DNA from 3 places in the Dongia rigui genome. Region 3 is predicted to be linked to each of the others. Evidence: riboswitches for the same ligand, from Rfam matches in the RefSeq annotation. Region 3 holds a riboswitch; each other region holds the start of a gene.
What was found. A riboswitch is a leader RNA that binds a small molecule or an ion and turns the genes downstream of it on or off. The one in region 3 is predicted to bind S-adenosylmethionine.
Positions count from the first base shown of each region.

Region 1: linked by a shared signal. The riboswitch ahead of metZ (O-succinylhomoserine sulfhydrylase) and the one ahead of SMD31_RS04985 (homoserine O-succinyltransferase) in region 3 are both predicted to bind S-adenosylmethionine.
Region 2: linked by a shared signal. The riboswitch ahead of SMD31_RS14045 (OsmC family protein) and the one ahead of SMD31_RS04985 (homoserine O-succinyltransferase) in region 3 are both predicted to bind S-adenosylmethionine.

Region 1 is NZ_JAXCLX010000002.1:422,647-429,051, reverse strand. Features, by position in the region: gene SMD31_RS13510 (GFA family protein) at 1-195, opposite strand, end outside; gene metZ (O-succinylhomoserine sulfhydrylase) at 321-1,541, opposite strand; SAM riboswitch at 1,588-1,662, opposite strand; gene SMD31_RS13500 (YjgN family protein) at 1,816-3,000, shown strand; gene SMD31_RS13495 (M48 family metallopeptidase) at 3,155-4,234, shown strand; gene ccrA (crotonyl-CoA carboxylase/reductase) at 4,619-5,941, shown strand; gene SMD31_RS13485 (acyl-CoA dehydrogenase family protein) at 5,941-6,405, shown strand, end outside.
Region 2 is NZ_JAXCLX010000002.1:544,764-551,168, forward strand. Features, by position in the region: gene SMD31_RS14015 (alpha/beta fold hydrolase) at 1-216, shown strand, start outside; gene SMD31_RS14020 (YheT family hydrolase) at 198-1,181, shown strand; gene hemB (porphobilinogen synthase) at 1,312-2,346, opposite strand; gene SMD31_RS14030 (hypothetical protein) at 2,434-2,652, opposite strand; gene SMD31_RS14035 (hypothetical protein) at 2,671-2,889, opposite strand; gene SMD31_RS14040 (O-acetylhomoserine aminocarboxypropyltransferase/cysteine synthase family protein) at 3,011-4,324, opposite strand; gene SMD31_RS14045 (OsmC family protein) at 4,349-4,816, opposite strand; SAM riboswitch at 4,993-5,068, opposite strand; gene SMD31_RS14050 (enoyl-CoA hydratase/isomerase family protein) at 5,162-6,187, shown strand; gene SMD31_RS14055 (MarR family winged helix-turn-helix transcriptional regulator) at 6,347-6,405, shown strand, end outside.
Region 3 is NZ_JAXCLX010000001.1:1,104,095-1,110,499, forward strand. Features, by position in the region: gene SMD31_RS04970 (NAD-glutamate dehydrogenase) at 1-1,320, shown strand, start outside; gene SMD31_RS04975 (LysE family translocator) at 1,438-2,070, opposite strand; gene SMD31_RS04980 (hypothetical protein) at 2,496-2,861, shown strand; SAM riboswitch at 3,016-3,093, shown strand; gene SMD31_RS04985 (homoserine O-succinyltransferase) at 3,156-4,073, shown strand; gene pheA (chorismate mutase) at 4,333-5,271, shown strand; gene hisC (histidinol-phosphate transaminase) at 5,313-6,405, shown strand, end outside.

The DNA.
Region 1 (6,405 bases), on a different contig from region 3:
CGGCGATGAGCGGAAGGCCTTGGATTGGCCCAGCGTGATCTCGAACTGGTCGGCCGGCACCTGGGCCCAGGCCGTGACCGGCGCCCCGCTCCAGCGCTGGCACATCTTGCAATGACAGTAATCGGTGACGGCGCCCGTGGGGTCGAAGCGATAGCGCAACGTGCCGCAGAGGCATTGACCGGTCAAATGACGCATCGTGCGAACCATCGGCAATGGTGGATCCCCGGGTCAAGCCCGGGGATGACGGCATTATATAGACGCGCCATGCCCGGGCCCAGCGTTGGCCCGCCTGGCCGGGCATCCACTCTATCAGAGAGCGCTCAAATCGCCTTCAACGCCGAGAGCACGTCGTCGATGAGATCGTCCGGGTGCTCCAGCCCGACCGAGAGGCGGATGAGGCCTGGCGTGATACCCTGGATCTCCTTCAGCTCCGGCGTCAGCCGTTGATGCGTGGTCGTCGCCGGATGGGTGGCGAGCGATTTTGAATCGCCGAGATTGTTGGAGATCAGCACCAGCTCCAAGGCATTGAGGAACTTGAACGCCTCCTTCTTGCCGCCGGCAAGGGTCAGCGACAGCATGGTGCCGCCGGCGCTCATCTGCCGCCGCGCGAGCTCGGCCTGGGCAAAGCCCTCCAGCGTCGGATAGCTGACATCGGCAAGCTTGTTGTGCCCCTTCAAAGCCTGCGCGATTTTAAGCGCGCTATCGCATTGCTTGGTGACGCGCAGATCCAGCGTCTCCAGACCTTTCAGCAGGATCCACGCATTCATCGGGCTGAGGCTGGGGCCGGTATGCCGGATGAAGGGCTGCAGCGTCTCGTTGATGTATTTCTCGCTGCCTAGGATCACACCACCCAGGCACCGCCCCTGCCCGTCGATATGCTTGGTCGCCGAATAGACGACGACGTCGGCGCCCAGCGTCAGCGGCTGCTGCAGCAGTGGGGTTGCAAACACATTGTCGACCACCACAGTAGCACCTGCCTTATGGGCAAGGTCGGCCACCGCCTTGAGGTCGACTAGGCGCAGGCCGGGATTGCTGGGGCTTTCCAGGAACACGGCCTTGGTCGGCTTGGAGAGCGCCTGTTGCCACTGCGCAATCTCGCGCCCATCGACAAAGACGGTCTCGACGCCCCATTTCGGCAGGATCTCGGCCAGGATGAACTGGCACGAACCAAAGAGCGCGTCGGAGGCAACGATGCGGTCGCCGGCCTTCACCAGGCTGGCAAGCGCCGCAAACACGGCGGCCATGCCGGACGACGTGGCGCGCGCAGCTTCGGCGCCCTCAAGGGCTGCCATGCGGCCTTCAAACATCGAGACGGTGGGGTTGCCGAAGCGCGAATAGACGAAGCGCGGCTGGCTGTTGTCGAACGCCGCCTCGGCCTCTTCCGCACTTTCATAGACATAGCCGGACGACATGTAGATCGTCTCGGCCGTTTCCTTGAACTGGCTCCGGAGCTGGCCGGCATGGACCAGCGTCGTCGCCGGCCGCCAGCTCTTCTTGATTTCCCGCTTCACCGTCATCATCGCCTCGCAGATGCCTACCATTTAGGCACAAAAAAACCTCGACCGAAGAAGGCCGAGGTTGGGCGAATGATCGCTTTCCTGGACCTTTTAGCGTTTGATTTAACGTGGCCGCAATCCGGCACAAATCACCACGGAGCACCAGCAATCGCCAGCGCGTCGGCGCCTTTTAAGCCATGGAAGCCCCGGCCTGTCAAGCGGCGCGTCACGCGTTCCTGACGGCGCAAACCCTTGTCCGGGCATGGCGGCTCCACTATCAATAAGCGTACTGAATGGCTTTGATTGATGGGGGAAATTGATGAGCGACATCGCAGCGGGTGCCGGCCAACCGGCACCGGAAACCGGCTTTGGCCGCCGCCCGGCGGAGCAGCAACGCACCCATTTCGTCTATGACGGACGCCTCGGCGAACTCTATTGGATCTTCATCAAGAACATCCTGCTCACGATCCTGACCCTCAGCATCTGGCGCTTCTGGGGCAAGACGCGCATCCGCCGCTATCTCTGGTCCCATACCAGCCTTGCCGGCGACCGGTTTGAATATACCGGCACCGGCGGCGAGCTCTTCGTCGGCTTCATTATCGTCATGGTGGCATTTGTCATCGCCAATATAGGCATCACCGCCTTGCACATCGTCCTTGAGCCGGGATCGATGTTTCATTTTGCCGCGCAATGGATCTTTGGCGTCTTCATCGTTTACCTCACCTTCGTCGCGCAATATGCGGCGCAGCGCTATCGCCTGACGCGGACCTTGTGGCGGGGTATTAGCGGCGGCATGACTGGGTCGGCCTGGGCCTGGGGATTCAAGGCAATGTGGTTTTCGATCCTCTCGCTTTTGTCCCTGACCTTGGCCTGGCCCTGGGCGCAGATGCGCCTGCTGGATGATCGCCTCAACAACTCCTACTTCGGCGACGCCAAGGCCAGCATTCAGAGTTCGTCGCGCGCACTTTATGTCCCGTACCTGCTGGGTGCCGTCGTCAGCTATGCCGTTATGGGGTTGATTGGCTATTTGGGGTACCGTTTTCTGATGGATCACTACGGTGACGCGCTACAAGAAATCTTCACGCCAATCGAGAATCCGCAAGACCGCGTACACACCGGCGAATACGCGGCGGCAATGGGGGCGCTCTATGCCATTGTCTTAGGAGGTTATTTGGCGGTTATCGTCATCGCGATCATTGCCTACGCTGCTTATTACGTCGCGCTGCTGCGGGAAGTCGCCAACAAATTGACACTCGGCGGGCTGCAATTCTCGACCTCCATCACCATTGGTCGCTTCATCGGGCGCTATCTGGTCAATCTGCTCATCATCGTCCTCACCTTGGGCCTGGGCTTGCCGATTGCCATTCACCGCACCATGTTGTTCATCTGCCGGAATGTCGAGATTATCGGCGAAATCGACGGCTCGGAAATAACCCGCGCTGAACTGCCGCGGCCCAAATTCGGCGAAGGCCTGCTGGAGGCATTCGACCCGGGCATTCTGTAGTTGAACCGGAATGGCGCAGCACCCCCTCGCCCCGCGATAGCGGGGAGAGGGTTGGGGTGGGGGGCGCTAGACCGGGCCTGACCGACCATCCCCTCACCCGACCCTCTCCCCCGACGGGGGCGAGGATAGGGTTAGGCAAAACACGAGGACCACCTTGCCCGAAGACCGCTATTACGACGGCCTCACCGCCGCGGCCCATCGCGTGACCGTCAGCTCCATGGGCGACATGCTCGTCATCGCGACGTCGGAACGGCCTGATCTCGCGCGCTGGCCCGTGGCTGATATGCGCGTGATTGACAGCAACAAGGTCACGGGCGCCATCAATTTCGGACGGCTGAGCGATCCTGCACCGCGCCTGATGCTCCATGACTCACCCGCACGTCAGCAACTCCTCGATGAGAATCCGCATCTCAAGCAATGGCGCGCCCAGGCCATCAAGCGCGGTTGGACCGTTGGCTTGGCCTGGACGCTGGCCGGCCTCGTCATCGCCACCGGCTGCTATTTCGCCTGGCGCGACGGCAGTGCCTATCTCGCGCGCTATGTGCCGAAAGCCTGGGAGAAGAAACTCGGCGCCCATATCTACACGGCGCTTAACAAGAACCTCACCATCTGCAAGGCGCCGGCCGGCAATGCCGCCTTGCGCAAGCTGGTCGATCGCCTCGCACCACCCCAATTGCAGCGGGATGCAGGAAAGCAGCAGGACGGCATCACCATCGACGTGGTCGACATCAAGCTGCCCAATGCCTTCGCCCTTCCCGGCGATCATGTCATGGTGACCAGCGGCCTCATCGACCTCGCCACCTCACCCGACATGGTCTCCGGCGTGGTAGCGCATGAAATTGGCCATCTCGATCTCCGCCACCCGACGCAAAGCGCCATCAGCAATCTCGGCATCAGTGCCACGGTCAGCATCATCCTCGGCGGCTCGTCGGTGGGCGATATCGCGACCCTCCTCACCGTCATGTCCTATTCCAGGAAGATGGAACATGAAGCCGATATCCGCGGCCTCGAACTCCTCAAGAATGCGGGCCTCCGCGCCGATGGCATGGCGGAGTTCTTCAAGGTGATGAAGGACAAGTTCGAGAAGGACGGCGACAGCCTCATCCCCGACTGGCTCGCCAGCCATCCGGGCCTCTCAGAACGCGCCGACTACACCAAAGCCGACGCGGCCGGCGCCACCGCCATGACCGACACCGACTGGCAGGCGCTAAAGGATGTCTGCAAGGTGAAGTAACTCGTGGATGGTCGGCCTACGCCGACCATGACGGGAATTTAAGTGCGGCACTCAGCCTGAACCTCCGGCCCATTCCCTAGGCGTCATGTTCGGCGTAGGCCGACCATCCACGAGTTTGTCTGCGTCGGCTCAATGCCGCCAAAAACCCAGCCTTTCCAATCCCTTCCCTCCCGCAACGCACCTTCGCAATTTGTAATATAATTCCATGATATTTCGGTGAACTGAGCATATTCGTGCCGATTTTGTGCCATTAACGACTTTTTCTATCATCCGACTCTTGACTGTGCTGCAACCGCGAAGGCAGACTGGTGTTAATGCTGCATTGGCTAAATCGCCCATAAGAGGCGAACCAGGCGGCGCCAGCAAAGGATGGGAAGACGAATCATGAGTGAGACGGCGAAGATCGTGGCGATTGAACCGAAAGCGGGCGACGGCAAGGCCGACGTGCCGAAAACGGCCCCCGTGACCGGCAAGACCCTCTACGAAATCGGCGAGATCCCGCCGCTCGGCTACCTGCCGCCGCAGATGTATGCCTGGGCGATCCGCCGCGACCGTCATGGTCCGCCGGAAACCGCGATGCAGGTCGAAGCCGTCGAAACACCGCAGCCCGATCAGGACGAAGTCGTCGTCATGGTGATGGCGGCGGGTGTCAATTACAACGGCGTCTGGGCGGGCCTAGGCAAGCCGATCTCCCCCTTCGACGTCCACAAGGCCGAATATCACATCGCCGGCTCCGATGCCGCTGGCATCGTCTGGGCCGTCGGCTCCAAGGTGAAGCGCTGGAAAGTTGGCGACGAAGTCGTGGTTCATTGCAACCAGGACGACGGCGACGACGAGGAATGCAATGGCGGCGATCCGATGTTCTCGCCCAGCCAGCGCATCTGGGGCTATGAGACGCCGGACGGATCCTTCGCCCAGTTCTGCAAGGTCCAGGGCCGCCAGTTGATGCAGCGCCCCAAGCATCTCACCTGGGAAGAAAGCGCCTGCTACACGCTGACCCTCGCCACCGCCTATCGCATGCTGTTCGGCCATCGCCCGCACATCCTGCGGCCTGGCCATAACGTCCTCATCTGGGGTGCCTCGGGCGGCCTCGGCTCCATGGCCGTGCAGCTTTGTGCCACCGCCGGTGCCAACCCGATCGGCATCATCTCCGATGAATCGAAGCGCGAATTCGTCATGTCGCTGGGCGCCAAGGGCGTCATCAACCGCAATGATTTCGATTGCTGGGGCCAACTCCCCGATGTCGACGACACCGCCGGCTATAACGAGTACATGAAGAAATGCCGCGCCTTCGGCAAGGCGATCTGGGACATCACCGGCAAGGGCAATGATGTCGATTTCGTCTTTGAACATCCGGGCGAGCAGACCTTCCCGGTCTCCTGCTTCGTGGTGAAGCGCGGCGGCATGGTGGTCTTCTGCGCCGGCACGACCGGCTACAACCTCACCTTCGACGCGCGCTTTGTCTGGATGCGCCAGAAGCGCATCCAGGGCAGCCATTTCGCCAACCTGCTGCAGGCGAGCCAGGCCAACAACCTCGTGGTCGAGCGCCGCATCGACCCTTGCATGTCCGAAGTGTTCGGCTGGGACGACATCCCCGCCGCCCATACCAAGATGTGGAAGAACCAGCACAAGCCCGGCAACATGGCCGTCCTCGTGCAAGCTAAGCGGCCGGGTCGCCGCACGCTCGAAGACTGCATGGAGGAGTGATGTCCGCCATGTTGCGTGAAGAGGGAGCGGCGGCCTCGCCGCTCCTGTCGGATCTGCTTGCGCGCGCCCGGAAAAGCCTCACCGGCGCCCAGGTCATCCTCGAGGAAGTGCGCGGCCGCCTGATCGGGCGCGTCACCGCCGGCGGCAAGGTCGATGCGAAGGCACTCGATACCCAGCAATTCATTGCGCACGGCTATTCCTGGCTCGCCACCTATGTGACGGGCCTCGAGCAGATGCTGCATTGGGCCGAACGCCTCGAGAGCTCCGGTCGCTTCGGCGAACGGGAACAACTCATCCTGCAGATCGCCTATGGCGAGTATCTCTCGCAGATCAAGGGCGGCTGGCCGATGAGCCAAGGCGAGATCGTGCGTCTCGCCGATTTCGGCCTCGACGCCGCGGCCGCGAAGTTCGACGACGCCCTACTTGCTGGCGGCAACTCCCCCGCCGCGCGCTCGCGCCTCGCC
Region 2 (6,405 bases), on a different contig from region 3:
GACTGGGACCTGTGGCCCGTCTGGGACCGTATCAACGTGCCGACCTTGGTATTGCGTGGGGCGGAGTCCGATCTGCTGCTGCCGCAGACGGCCGAAGAAATGACGCAGCGCGGCCCGCGCGCAAAGCTCGTGACCTGGCCCGGCATGGGGCACGCGCCGGCGCTGATGGCGCCCGACCAGATAGGCCTGATCGAGGAATGGCTGACGGCGAACTGAGGATATTGCAGAAAATCGAGCTGCCGCCTTTCCGGCCCTTGCGGCTGTGGCGGGGCGGCGACCTGCAGACATTGCGCAACTGGCTGCGCCCGCCCAAGGACACGCTCGATCAATGGCCGGGCGAGGGACATATCTTCAACTGCCATGACGGCAGTGGTGATCGTCTCATCGCCAAACTCCACCGACCCGGCCATCCTGGCCGGCGACCCTTGGTGCTGTTGATCCACGGCTTGTCGGGCAGCGAGGACAGCTATTACTGCCGCGTCACCGCAGGGCATTTGCTGGCGGCCGGCTATCCGGTGATGCGCCTCAATCTGCGTGGTGCCGGGCCGGGCCGCGACTTTGCCAAGACGACCTATCACGCCGGGCGCAGCGAAGACATCGCATCGGTCATCCTCGATCTTGACGTGAAGCTGAAGCGCCACGGCGTTGTCGCCATCGGTTATTCGCTGGGTGGCAATGTCCTGTTGAAATATCTGAGCGAGATTGGCGCCAATGCCGACCTGCTGGGTGCCGTCACGATCTCGGCGCCGATCGACCTGCGGGCGACGGCGCACTGCATCACGTCCAAGCGCAACCGGCTCTATCACGCCCATCTCATCGATGGCATGCGCCAGGAGCGCGGCCACGATGCCAAGGATATCCGCACCATCACCGAATTCGACAACCGCATCGTGGCGCCGGAGGCCGGCTATCGCGACGCGCAGGAATACTATGCCGATTGCTCAGCGGCACCGCGTCTCGGCAGCATCCGCGTGCCGACGCTGGTCATTCACGCGTCGGACGATCCGTGGATACCCGTCACCTGCTACGGCCAGGTGCGCTGGGACGACAACCCCTATCTGCAACTGAAGCTGCCCGTTTCGGGTGGCCATGTGGGCTTCCACGGCATCGGCCTCGATCGCCCCTGGTACGACATGGCGATCCTGCGCTTCCTCGATGTCCTGCGTCACAAGGCGCATTGACATCGCGCGCTTCTCCGAAGGAGGCACTCAAGTGGCACTCGAAGCCAAAAGGGAGATGCCCGGCGTCCTGCCTTCGTCATCCCCGGGTCAAGCCCGGGCATGACGGATATAATATTTGCGCCAGGCGTCACTACGCCTTCGCCAGCTTCTCCGCCACTTCGATGGCGCTGTAAGTGAGGATGCCGTCCGCCCCAGCACGCTTGAAGCAGAGCAGGCTTTCCATCACGACGCGGTCATTGTCGAGCCAGCCGTTCTGCGCCGCGGCCTTGATCATCGCGTATTCGCCAGAGACCTGATAGGCGAAGGTCGGTAGCTTGAAGGCTTCCTTCACGCGCCAGACGATGTCGAGATATGGGAGGCCGGGTTTCACCATCAGCATGTCGGCGCCTTCCGCGACATCAAGCGCGCATTCGCGCACGGCCTCGTCGCCATTGCCGCTGTCCATCTGGTAGGTGCGCTTGTCACCCTTGCCGAGCGAGGATTTGGAGCCGACCGCATCGCGGAACGGACCATAGAAGCCGCTCGCATATTTTGCGGCATACGACATGATCTTCACGCGTTCGAAGCCGGCGGCGTCGAGGGCGTCGCGGATGCGGCCGATGCGGCCATCCATCATGTCGGAAGGGGCTGCGATATCGACGCCGGCCTCGGCCTGCGCCAAGGTCTGGCGAATGAGAACCGCGATCGTTTCGTCATTGAGGATGACGTCGTTCTGCATCAGCCCGTCATGGCCGTGATCGGTATAGGGATCGAGCGCCACATCGCAGATGACGCCGATTTCCGGCACGGCTTTTTTAAGCGCCTTCACCGCACGGTTGCACAGATTGTCGGCGCGGAAGGCCTCCTCCGCGCCGGCCGATTTCTTCTCTCGCGGGACGACCGGAAAGAGGGCGAGGGCGGGGATGCCGAGCTTGGCCGCCTTTTCGGCGGCCTTGAGGAGCGCTGGGATGGTGAGGCGATCGACGCCCGGCATGGAGGGGACAGCCTCACGGGCCGGACCGCCTTCCTTGACGAAAACCGGCCAGATCAGGTCGTTGACCGTCAGCGCATTCTCGGCCACCAATCGGCGCGACCAATCCTCCTGGCGCGTGCGCCGCAGGCGAATACGCGGAAACTGGCCGAAAGGCTGACGCTTGGCGTGACGGTCATGGCTGTGCTCGGTCATGGCTGGCTCGATCGGTAGGGGATACCGTCCGATACAACGCCCCAGCCTCAAGCGCAATGGACGACACGCCGCAGAGCCGACGGCAGGCTAGGCGCGCTGCAATCGGTCGCGGATGAGTGAGAAGCCGGTCTTGGCGATATCCGCCTCTATCTGCGCCATGGGCTTGCCCAGCGCCACGATCAGGCGCTCAGGGGCGGCTTCCTTCTGGATCTTCCACTTGTCCCGCCGGGCATCGAAGCTAGTAGGCGGGGTCGATGCGGGAAAGACCATGTATTCGGCGCTCCGCCGGTAGATGTCGTAAAGCATATTCACTCCTGCGCCCGATCAGGTCTGGCGGGCGACGTGTTTGACCGGCACCGTCGTCATGCCGTTTTGCGAGATTTCCCGGTCGATTTGGCTGATGGGCTTCGTCCCATTGGCCAGAACATCTCCGTTGACCCCGATATGCAGCCTTTTCCAGCTGGTAAGGTTCATTTCGGTCGGTTGTTTGCCGGTTTCGAACACCAGCATCAGGTTGTCGCGGCGATAGATGTCGTAGCGCATGATCGCACCCCATGGGTTGATCGCGCATATAGGGCCTAAAGCCCGCAAGTAGCGAGTCTATTCGGTTGGCCTGCAAATGCCTGGACCGGCCAGGAGGCCGGTCCAGGTGCCGACTTTGGGCTTATTCGGCCGCCTTCGCTGTGCCGTTTGCCACGTCGAGGGCCTGGGCGATATCGGCGAGGATGTCGTCGATATGCTCAATGCCGATCGAGAGGCGGACATAGGAATCGGACACACCACTCGAAAGCTGCTCTTCGGGCGAGAGCTGCGAGTGTGTGGTCGAGGCCGGATGGATCGCCAGGCTCCGCGCATCGCCGATATTGGCGACGTGGTAGAGCAGCTTCAGTGAGTCGATGAAGCGGCGGCCGGCATCGAGGCCGCCCTTGATCTCGAAGCCGACGAGGGCACCGTAGCCGCCCTTGAGATAGGTGTCGGCGCGGCGCTTGTCCTCGCCGGTGGCAAGGCTCGGATGGATGACTTTGGTCACCGCCGGATGGCTGTTGAGATAATCCGTCACCGCCTGCGCGTTCTTCACATGCTCGCGCATGCGCAAGGGCAGGGTCTCCAGCCCTTGAATGAACATGAAGGCATTGAACGGGCTCATCGCCGAGCCAAGATCACGCAGCAAGGTGACGCGCGCCTTGATGATATAGGCGATGGGGCCCAAGGGCTTCACGGCCTGGGTCCAGACGGCGCCGTGATAGGAGGGGTCCGGCTGGTTGAGGCCGGGGAAGCGCGCGGCATTGGCTTCCCAGTCGAAATTGCCGCCATCAATGATGGCGCCGCCGATCGAGGTGCCGTGACCGCCAATATATTTCGTGGTCGAATAGACGACGATGGCCGCACCATGATCGAAGGGGCGGCTGAGGATCGGGGCTGCCGTGTTGTCCATAATGAGCGGCACGCCCAGCTTGCGGCCGATATCGGCGACTTCCTTGATGGGGAAGACGCGCAGCTTCGGGTTGGGCAGCGTCTCGGCATAATAGGCGCGGGTCTTGGCATCCGTCGCCTTGGCGAAGGCCTCCGGGTCCTTCGGATCGACGAAGCGCACCTCAATGCCCTGGTCTTTGAGCGTGTTGGCGAAAAGGTTCCAGGTGCCGCCATAGAGATCGGTCGAGGAGACGATGTTGTCGCCGGCTTTGGCGATGTTCTGGATCGCGAAGGCCGAGGCGGCCTGGCCGGATGAGACTGCGAGTGCTGCGACGCCGCCCTCGAGTGCGGCAAGGCGCTCTTCGAGCACCGCCGTGGTCGGGTTCATGATGCGGGTATAGATATTGCCGAAGCGCTTGAGGCCGAAGAGGTCGGCTGCATGGGCGCTGTCGTCGAACTGGTAGGATGTCGTCTGATAGATCGGCACGGCAACCGAGTTGGTCGCCGCGTCGCGGCGATGGCCGGCGTGGAGCACGATCGTTTCAGGGTGTTTGCTGGCGGTCATTATACTTCTCCCAAGTGTATTTTTTCAGGCGGCGAGTGGATTACTGTCCCGCAGGTTTATGGAAATCTCAAGTCGCGTGGGTGTTGCGTGGCGTAGCAGATCCAGGATCGGATCGTGTCTCTCGATCGTGATACGCAGGCGCTCCAGGTCGTAGATGTCTGCGCTGCTGGTCAGGCGTGCTTCCGCACGTACATGACTTGGACCGGCCCGCACACCATCGTCTGCCGCAGCAATACCGTTAAGATCGAGGCCCGCTTCGACCCGGATCTCGACATCGGTGAGGGGGATGTCGAGCGCCGCGGCAAAACGCCGATAGGTGGCGGCAAGGCTGCCGGCCAGTGCTTCCAGCACCCGCTGCACGTGGTCGACCTCCGGCCGGGCGGTTTGGGTGGCGGTCCCGGCACGCGCCTTCAGGGTGATCTGCGCGCGCGCGGGTTCGCGGCGGATCTCGTCCTGCAGGCGGTGACGGGTGGTGTCAGTTTCGGTCGTCATCGCAATGGTCCCTCCAAGGGTTACTGTTCCGCCTGGGGCCATGGCATCGAAGCGCTTTAGCTTTTGGTGACGCGGTGCAAGCTGCCCCTCAAATGCCGCGGGTCCGTTTGCGGTGGACCAAGCCAAAAAAACAAAACCCGCCGCGTCATCGACGGGCGGGCAGCTAAAACGAGATTTCCTTTACGGAACCGCGCTTTAGCTGCATTTTTAACGCGCCCGCAAGCTGAGCTTCAAATCGGCGCGGGCGGAGAATGGTCCTGATCGGGCGTTGATGTCAAGGCGGCTTGACGCCGTCCGCCGCATGTCCGATGAAACCCGCCCGATCAAATTCCAGGCTTCCCCGCAATGAGCACATTTCAAGACGTCCTCTTTTCCATCGAGAATGGCCATGGCCGCATCGTGCTGAACCGGCCGCAGGCATTGAATGCCCTGACGCTGGAGATGATCGATGCCATGACGGCCCAGCTTGCTGCCTGGGAAATGCGGGCCGACATCAAGGCCATCATCATCACCGGCGCCGGCGACAAGGCGTTCTGTGCCGGCGGCGACGTGAAGGCCGTGCGCGAAGCCAAGCTGCGTGGCGATATGGGCTTGCTCGAGGATTTCTATCGGCGCGAATACACGCTCAACTATCGACTGGCGACCTATAAGAAACCGATCATCGCGGTGATGGATGGGATCGTCATGGGGGGTGGCGCCGGGATCGCCCTCAACTGCTCGCACCCAGTCGTGACGCATAAGACCGTCTTTGCCATGCCGGAATGCCGCATCGGCCTTTTTCCCGATGTCGGCGCGGCGCATTTCCTCAACCGCGCTTCACCGGCGGTGGCTCAGATCCTCGCGCTGATCGGCCTTGCTTTGCGTGGGCCTGGCGTGGTGCGGGTCGGCCTGACCAAGTACTTTATCGGTAGCGGTCGGGTGGGGGAGATTGCGATCGACAAGCTCGATGACCTACGTCTACCGGTCGAAACCGCCGGTATCGAGCAGATGCTGCCCAATATCGAGGCCGTCTTCGGTTTGAAGACCCTGGACGAGATCATGACGGTGCTCGGCGCCCGGCGCGATGTCTGGGCGGTCGAAACCCTGAAGGCCCTCAAAAGCCATTCGCCGACCAGCCTGCGGGTCACTTTCGCCCACATCGCCAATTCGCGCGGCAAGGATTTGGCCGAGGTCTTGAAGACAGACTTCCGCCTGGTGCAGCATTTCATGGTGGCGCCAGACTTTTTTGAAGGCGTCCGGGCCCAGTTGGTCGACAAGGACGGGGCGCCGAAATGGCAGCCGGCGGACCTTGGCAGTGTTTCCGCGGCGACCGTAGAGGCCTATTTCGACCCCATGCCGGGCGTTAAAGATTGGGTGGCCCCCGGCCGGTGAAGGCGGGCAGGGCCTACCTAAGCGCCCGGCAGGATGCGAAAATGTATGTATAGGGTGTGACCGGACTGGCGTCTGATTAACCATTGCTTTACGATGGGTAGCTAGCTTGAAACCGACTCGCGACCATTGTTGGGCGCGCTGCGCTACTGGGGATTAGCGGTGAAAAAAGCTTATTTGGAAACGATCGCGCTGGTTGAGCGCCTGCATCGCGAATGTCT
Region 3 (6,405 bases):
ACCTCGGATCACGAGGTCAATATCAAGATCCTCATCAACGAGGCGGTGGCGGCGGGCGATCTGACACTGAAGCAGCGCGACAAGCTGCTCGCTGAAATGACCGACGAGGTTGGCGCCCTGGTCTTGCGCGACAACTACCTGCAATCCCAGGCGCTCTCAGTGGCCGAGGCGCAGAGCTATACGCTCCTCGACCAGCAGGGCCGGTTCATGCGCGGATTGGAGCGCGCCGGCCGGCTCGACCGCGCCATCGAGTTCCTGCCCGATGACGAGACCATGCGCCACCGCCTGACACAGCGCATCGGCCTCACCCGATCGGAAAGCGCCGTGCTGCTCGCTTATTCCAAGATGGCGCTCTATGACGAGCTGCTGCCCTCGGATCTTCCCGACGATCCGCAACTCGCCGACGACCTCGTCACCTACTTTCCCAAGAAGCTGCAGGAAGGCTATCAGCCGCTCATTGCCAAGCACCGCCTGCGGCGCGAGATCATCTCGACCGTGGTCACCAACAGCCTCGTCAACCGGATGGGTGCCACCTTCATCCATGTGACCAAGGAAAAGACCGGGCAGTCGGCCTCCGCCATCACCCGCGCCTATGCCATCACGCGCGGTGCCTTCAAATTGCGCGACATGTGGGCGGCGATCCAGGCGCTCGACAACAAGGTCTCGGCCAGCGTCCAGACTTCGATGCTGATCGAGATCAACCGTTTGGCCGAAGCCGCGACCCTGTGGTTCCTGCGCAATGGCGAGCACCCGCTCGACATCGCCGCCAACATCGCCGGCAGCGCCCCGGGCATTGCCGCCATCGAAGCGGCACTCCCGAAGATCGTCTCTGGCGCCGACCAGGCGGCCAACCAGAAGCGCCAAGGGGCCTTGCAATCGGCCGGCGTGCCGGAGGCCCTGGCGCGCCGCATCTCGCAGCTCGCTTCGCTCGGCACCATTCTCGACGTGGTGAAGATCGCGGCGCAGACCAAGATCAAGGTCGAGGACGTGGCGGCGACCTATTTCGCCATCGGCGACCAGTTCAACATCGACTGGCTGCGGAACGGCGCCAAGGGCCTCATCGGCGACAGCCACTGGCAGCGCCTGGCGGTGTTCGCGATCATCGACGATCTCAACACCCACCAGCGCGACCTCACCGGCGCGGTCCTTGCCAACGATCTGGCACAGACCGGCGAAAAGGCGATCGAGGGTTGGAAAGCCGGCCGCTCCGGGGCCCTGCCGCGCGCCGAAGCGCTTTTCAATGATCTCCGCCAGACAGCAAAGCTCGAACTTGCCATGCTGGCCGTGGCCAACCGCGCGTTGCGGAGCTTGTTGGACTGACCGCTCTCTTCAAAACCGTCATGCCCGGGCTTGACCCGGGCATCCACTCTCTCAGGGCAATCAGTGGATCCCCGGGTCAAGCCCGGGGATGACCGAAGAGGGTGTGGAGCGCTCGCCTCAAACCTTCACACCGCCAAAAATCAGCCGCAGGCCCAAGGATGCCATCACGGCGCCGGCGGCGCGGTCGATCCAGGCCTTGAAGCTCAAATAGGCGGCGCGTGGCTTCGCCGTCGAGAAAGCGAGCGCCACCGCGCTGTACCAGCCGCCTTCGATGAGGAACAGCACGAAAGGCAAGGCGAGGATGAGGGTGAGCGAGGGCTGGGCCGGCAGCAGGGCCGCAAACACGCTGGAATAGAAGATCACCGTCTTGGGGTTGCTGAGCTGCGTTGCCAGCGACAGCAGGAAGGTCCGGAACAGGCTGCGGTTGCCGCCCGCCATCTCGGTCGCCGCCGCCAGCGGTTCCTTGGCGCCGCGCCACAGGCAGAAGCCTAGATAAACCAGATAGGCGCCGCCGCCGATCTTGAAGCCGATATAGAGCCAGCCAACTTGCATGAAGAGCGCCTGCAGGCCGACGACCGCCAGTGTCGCCAGCACCATGCCGCCCACCCCCATGCCGAGCGCCGCCGCCAGGCCATGCGGCCGCGACTGCGACAGCGAGGTGCGCGCCACCAGCAGGAAGCTCGGCCCCGGCGAAATCGCCCCGATCAGCATCGCCGCCATGATGGCCAGGATGGACATGAAATCGGTCACGATGGCTCCTCCGTCATTGCTACTAACTGAAACTGTCATCCCCCGGCTTGGCCGGGGGATCCACGAGTTGCTTTCTTCAGGCAGCACAGGAACTCGTGGATGCCCCGCCTGCGCGGGGCATGACAAAAGAGAGTTCTCGCTTACCCGGCTCCTTCAACAAAGCTGTAGGCCATTGGCAACGAGAGCAGCCGCCTGAGCGACGCGAGATAGCATCAAATCTCTTTATACGTGAAGTTCTGCGATCTTGCAGCTACATTACGTTGACGCTGTCAACTCATGGATATCCGCCAGTGAAGTGTTTGCCGCTTCGAACGTTCTTGGTCGCCTTGTGGTTATGGGCCCCACCAACCATTGTATCCGCCAATGCTCGCAGTGGTGGCGACGTCGTCGCCTGTGACGTACTGGTCGAACCCAATCGCGTCAGCATGGACGCCGGCCGGCCAGTCGAGCTGGGGGAGAAGGGTGAAGAAGTCTGCCGCGCATTCATGGACGCCGTCCTGCGCGCTGTCGATGGCAGCGCCAAGAAGGCGAACCTCGAGTTCAAAGGCGGCGATGGCCACAGAATAGAGCAGCCGCTTCTACCACCACTTTCCAATGCGAATGCCGATATTATTCACGAGGCGGCATCTTATGTGTATGAGCGCCAGCAGAAAGGTGACTACCGCTCCTTTAAGCTGATTTCGCGTGCTGACGACAAGTACGTTTTAGCCGTTGTCTGGGAGCGCGGGGGACAGACGACACAGTACTATTTCGAGCTGACCAGCTGGCTCAAGCTGCGAATGGCCAACTAGGCCGCCCCACTTCGCCAGCTGGGGCCTGCCACCAGCCGGGCAGTTTCGCCCTTTATGCGGCAAAATGCCCCGCAACATGCGCAAAGCGCCACCCAGCACCGCGTTCAAGGCCCGATAAATCGTATTGTAGCTGGGGCACCGGATCGGTTAAATAGGGCCATTCCGTGGTGATTTGGCCGGCCGGCTTGCAGCCACGTAAAAAAACTCGCTAAAGGGCCGCCTGAGGTTTCTAGATTTGGAATCCCAAGGCTGCGGGCCCCGGCGAGCCATTTGCCGATTTTTGGGTGACCGCACATGCCGATCAAGATTGCCGATAAGCTACCAGCCTTCCGCGCCCTCCAGAACGAGGGCGTGCGCGTGATGACCGAGACGGCGGCGATCCGCCAGGACATCCGCCCGCTGCAGATCGGCCTCCTCAACCTGATGCCGAACAAGATCAAGACAGAGCTGCAGATCGCGCGCCTGCTGGGCGCCACGCCGCTGCAGATCGAGCTTTCGCTGGTCCGCGTCGGCAACCATGCCTCCAAGAACACGGCCGAAGACCATCTGCGCACCTTCTATCAGACCTGGGAGGATGCACGGCACCGCAAGTTCGACGGCTTCATCATCACAGGCACGCCGGTCGAGACCATCCCCTATGAGGACGTGACCTATTGGCCGGAGATGCAGCAGATCTTCGACTGGACCACGACCAACGCGCATTCGACCATCAATGTCTGCTGGGGTGCCATGGCGGCACTCTATCATTTTCACGGCGTGCCGAAGCATCAGCTCGCCGAAAAGGCCTTCGGCGTCTACGCCCAGAAGATCATGAAGCCGTCGTCACCTTTCCTCATCGGCTTCTCGGACGATTTCGTGATTCCGATTTCGCGCTGGGCCGAGATCAGGACCGCAGATGTGGCCGCCTGCCCGGACGTCGATGTGCTGGCCTATTCCGACGAGAAGGGTGTGTGCATCGCCCAGAGCCGTGGCACGCGCCGTCTCTATGTGCTCGATCACATGGAATATGACGCGACGTCGCTGGGCGACGAGTATGCGCGCGACGTCGCGGCCCAGGTCCCCATCAAGCTGCCGCACGGCTATTTCCCGAGCGATGATCCGACCAAGGCGCCGCTCAACCGCTGGCGCCCGCACGCCCACCTCTTTTTCTCGAACTGGATCAACGAGATCTACCAGACCACCCCGTTCGAGATCGAGAAGGTCGGCGAATAGGGTCGGCCCAGGGGCTCCCCCAGGCCCTGCAAATGCCGCCCGGCGCCTGAAGCCGCCTCGGACGGGCCGGAAGCGAGATTTGCCGTGACCGCCGGCCGGGGGGTGGGGTCCGTGGACCCGAAGCCCCCTCCGGAGCCGCGTTCTTTCAAGGTTTTCTTTGCTTTTCCGTCCCTTGGCGGCTATCACTGGCGCCGGTCCGCCGCCGCCCGGGATGGGGTTTGAGGCGCGGCCTTTAAAACTCATTGGACGGTTTTGGAACATGCAGGGGCCGAACGGCACTGGGGATGGGAGCGGGGGTAACTCTGGTGATGAGCTGGTTCGGCTCAGGCACAAGATCGATGCCATCGACAGCCAGCTCCACGACCTCTTGATGCAGCGCACCGAATTGGCGGTGGCGGTGGGTGCCGCGAAGGCGGCCAAGCAGCCGCTCACCGGCGATTCACCGGCCGAAGGGGCGAAGTTCATCCGCCCGGCCCGTGAAGCCAAGATTCTCCGGCGCCTTACCGCCCGCCATCAGGGCAAGCTGCCCAAATCCGTCGTCGTGCGCATGTGGCGCGAGATGATCTCGGCCCTCCTCCAGGTCGAAGGGCCTTTTGCCGTCGCGGTCTATGCCCCGGCGAGCCAGCCCGGGTTCTGGGACGTGGCGCGCGACCATTACGGCAGCCGCGTCAAGCTCCTCACCTTCAGCCGCGTCGACCGCGCGCTTTCGGCGGTCATGGACGGCTCGGCCACCGTTGCCGTCTTGCCCTTCCCGCGCGAAGACGAAACCGGCCCCTGGTGGCGCCGCCTGGTGGGCTCGGCCCAATTGCCCCATGTCATCGCCAGGCTGCCCTTCGGCGACCCCGGCAACCAGCGCAACCCGGATTTGCAGGCCCTGGTCGTCGGGCGCACGCCGACCGAGCCCACCGACCGCGACCATTCGCTGCTGGTCCTCGAGACTGCCGAACCGGTCAGCCGCTCGACCTTCCGCCAGGCCCTGGCCGGCGTCGGGCTCACCACCAGCTTCATTCATGGCGGGCGCGACCAGTTGGAGGCCGACCTCAATCTGGCCGAGGTCGCCGGCTATATCGACGGGCATGACCCGCGCCTCGGCCTTGTTGCCAGCGCGCTCGGCAAGGGCGCCCGGCTGCACAGCATCGGCTCTTATGCCGAACCGCTCACCAAGGAAGAACTGGCCGACGAACCGTCCGGCCATTGAGAGAGACCGGCGCCGCACCGCGCGCCTCTGGAGCTGACATCATGACTTTGCACGTGCGTCCCGGAATTCTCGACATCGCCGCCTATGTGCCGGGCGAGCATGACCTGCCTGGATCCGGCCCGATCTATAAAATGTCGTCGAATGAGAGTGCCTTGGGCGCCAGCCGGCTCGCCATGGAGGCGTATGTTCAAGGTGCCGCCGATCTGCATCGCTATCCCGATGGTGCCAGTCACGTGCTGCGCGCCGGCCTGGCGCGCGAAATCGGCGCCAAGGAAGATGAGATCATCTGCGGCACCGGTTCCGACGACATCCTCGTCCTCATCACCCGTGCTTATGCCGGCCCCGGCGACGAGGTGCTCTATTCGCGCCACGGCTTCCTGATCTACCCGATTGCCGCGCAATCGGTGGGTGCGACGCCGGTGACCGCGCCGGAAAAAGACCTCACCACCGACGTCGATGCCTTGCTGGCCGCAGTGACCCCGCGCACGAAGATCTGCTTCGTCGCCAACCCGAACAACCCGACCGGCAGCTATATCCCGGCCTCGGAAATCCGTCGCCTGCGCGAAGGCCTGCCGGCCAATGTGCTGCTCGTCATCGACGCAGCCTATGCCGAATATGTCGACAAGCCCGACTACACCGACGGGTCCGAACTGGTGAAGGAATACGACAACGTCATCATGTCGCGCACCTTCTCCAAGATCTATGGCCTGGCCGCTCTGCGTCTCGGCTGGGCCTATGGCCACAAGTCGATCATCGACGTGCTGCACCGCATTCGCGGCGTCTTCAACGTCGCCGCCCCGGCACAGCTCGCCGGTGTCGCTGGTCTCGCCGACAAGGACCATGTGAAACGCTCCAAGGCGCATAACGATTACTGGCTGCCCTGGTTCGTGGCCGAGGTGAAGCGCATCGGCCTCCACCCCTGCCCCTCGGTCGGCAATTTCCTGCTGGTGCGTTTCCCGACCGATCCGAAACTCAATGCCGATGCCGCCGAGAAGTTCTTGAAGTCGCGCCGCGTGCTGGTGCGCAAGATGGGCGCCTACGGTCTGCCTGACTATTTGCGCATCACCATCGCCGAGGAAGCCGCCGTGAAGGCCTGCGCGCAGGCGCTGGGCGATTTTGTTGCGGGAGCGGCCA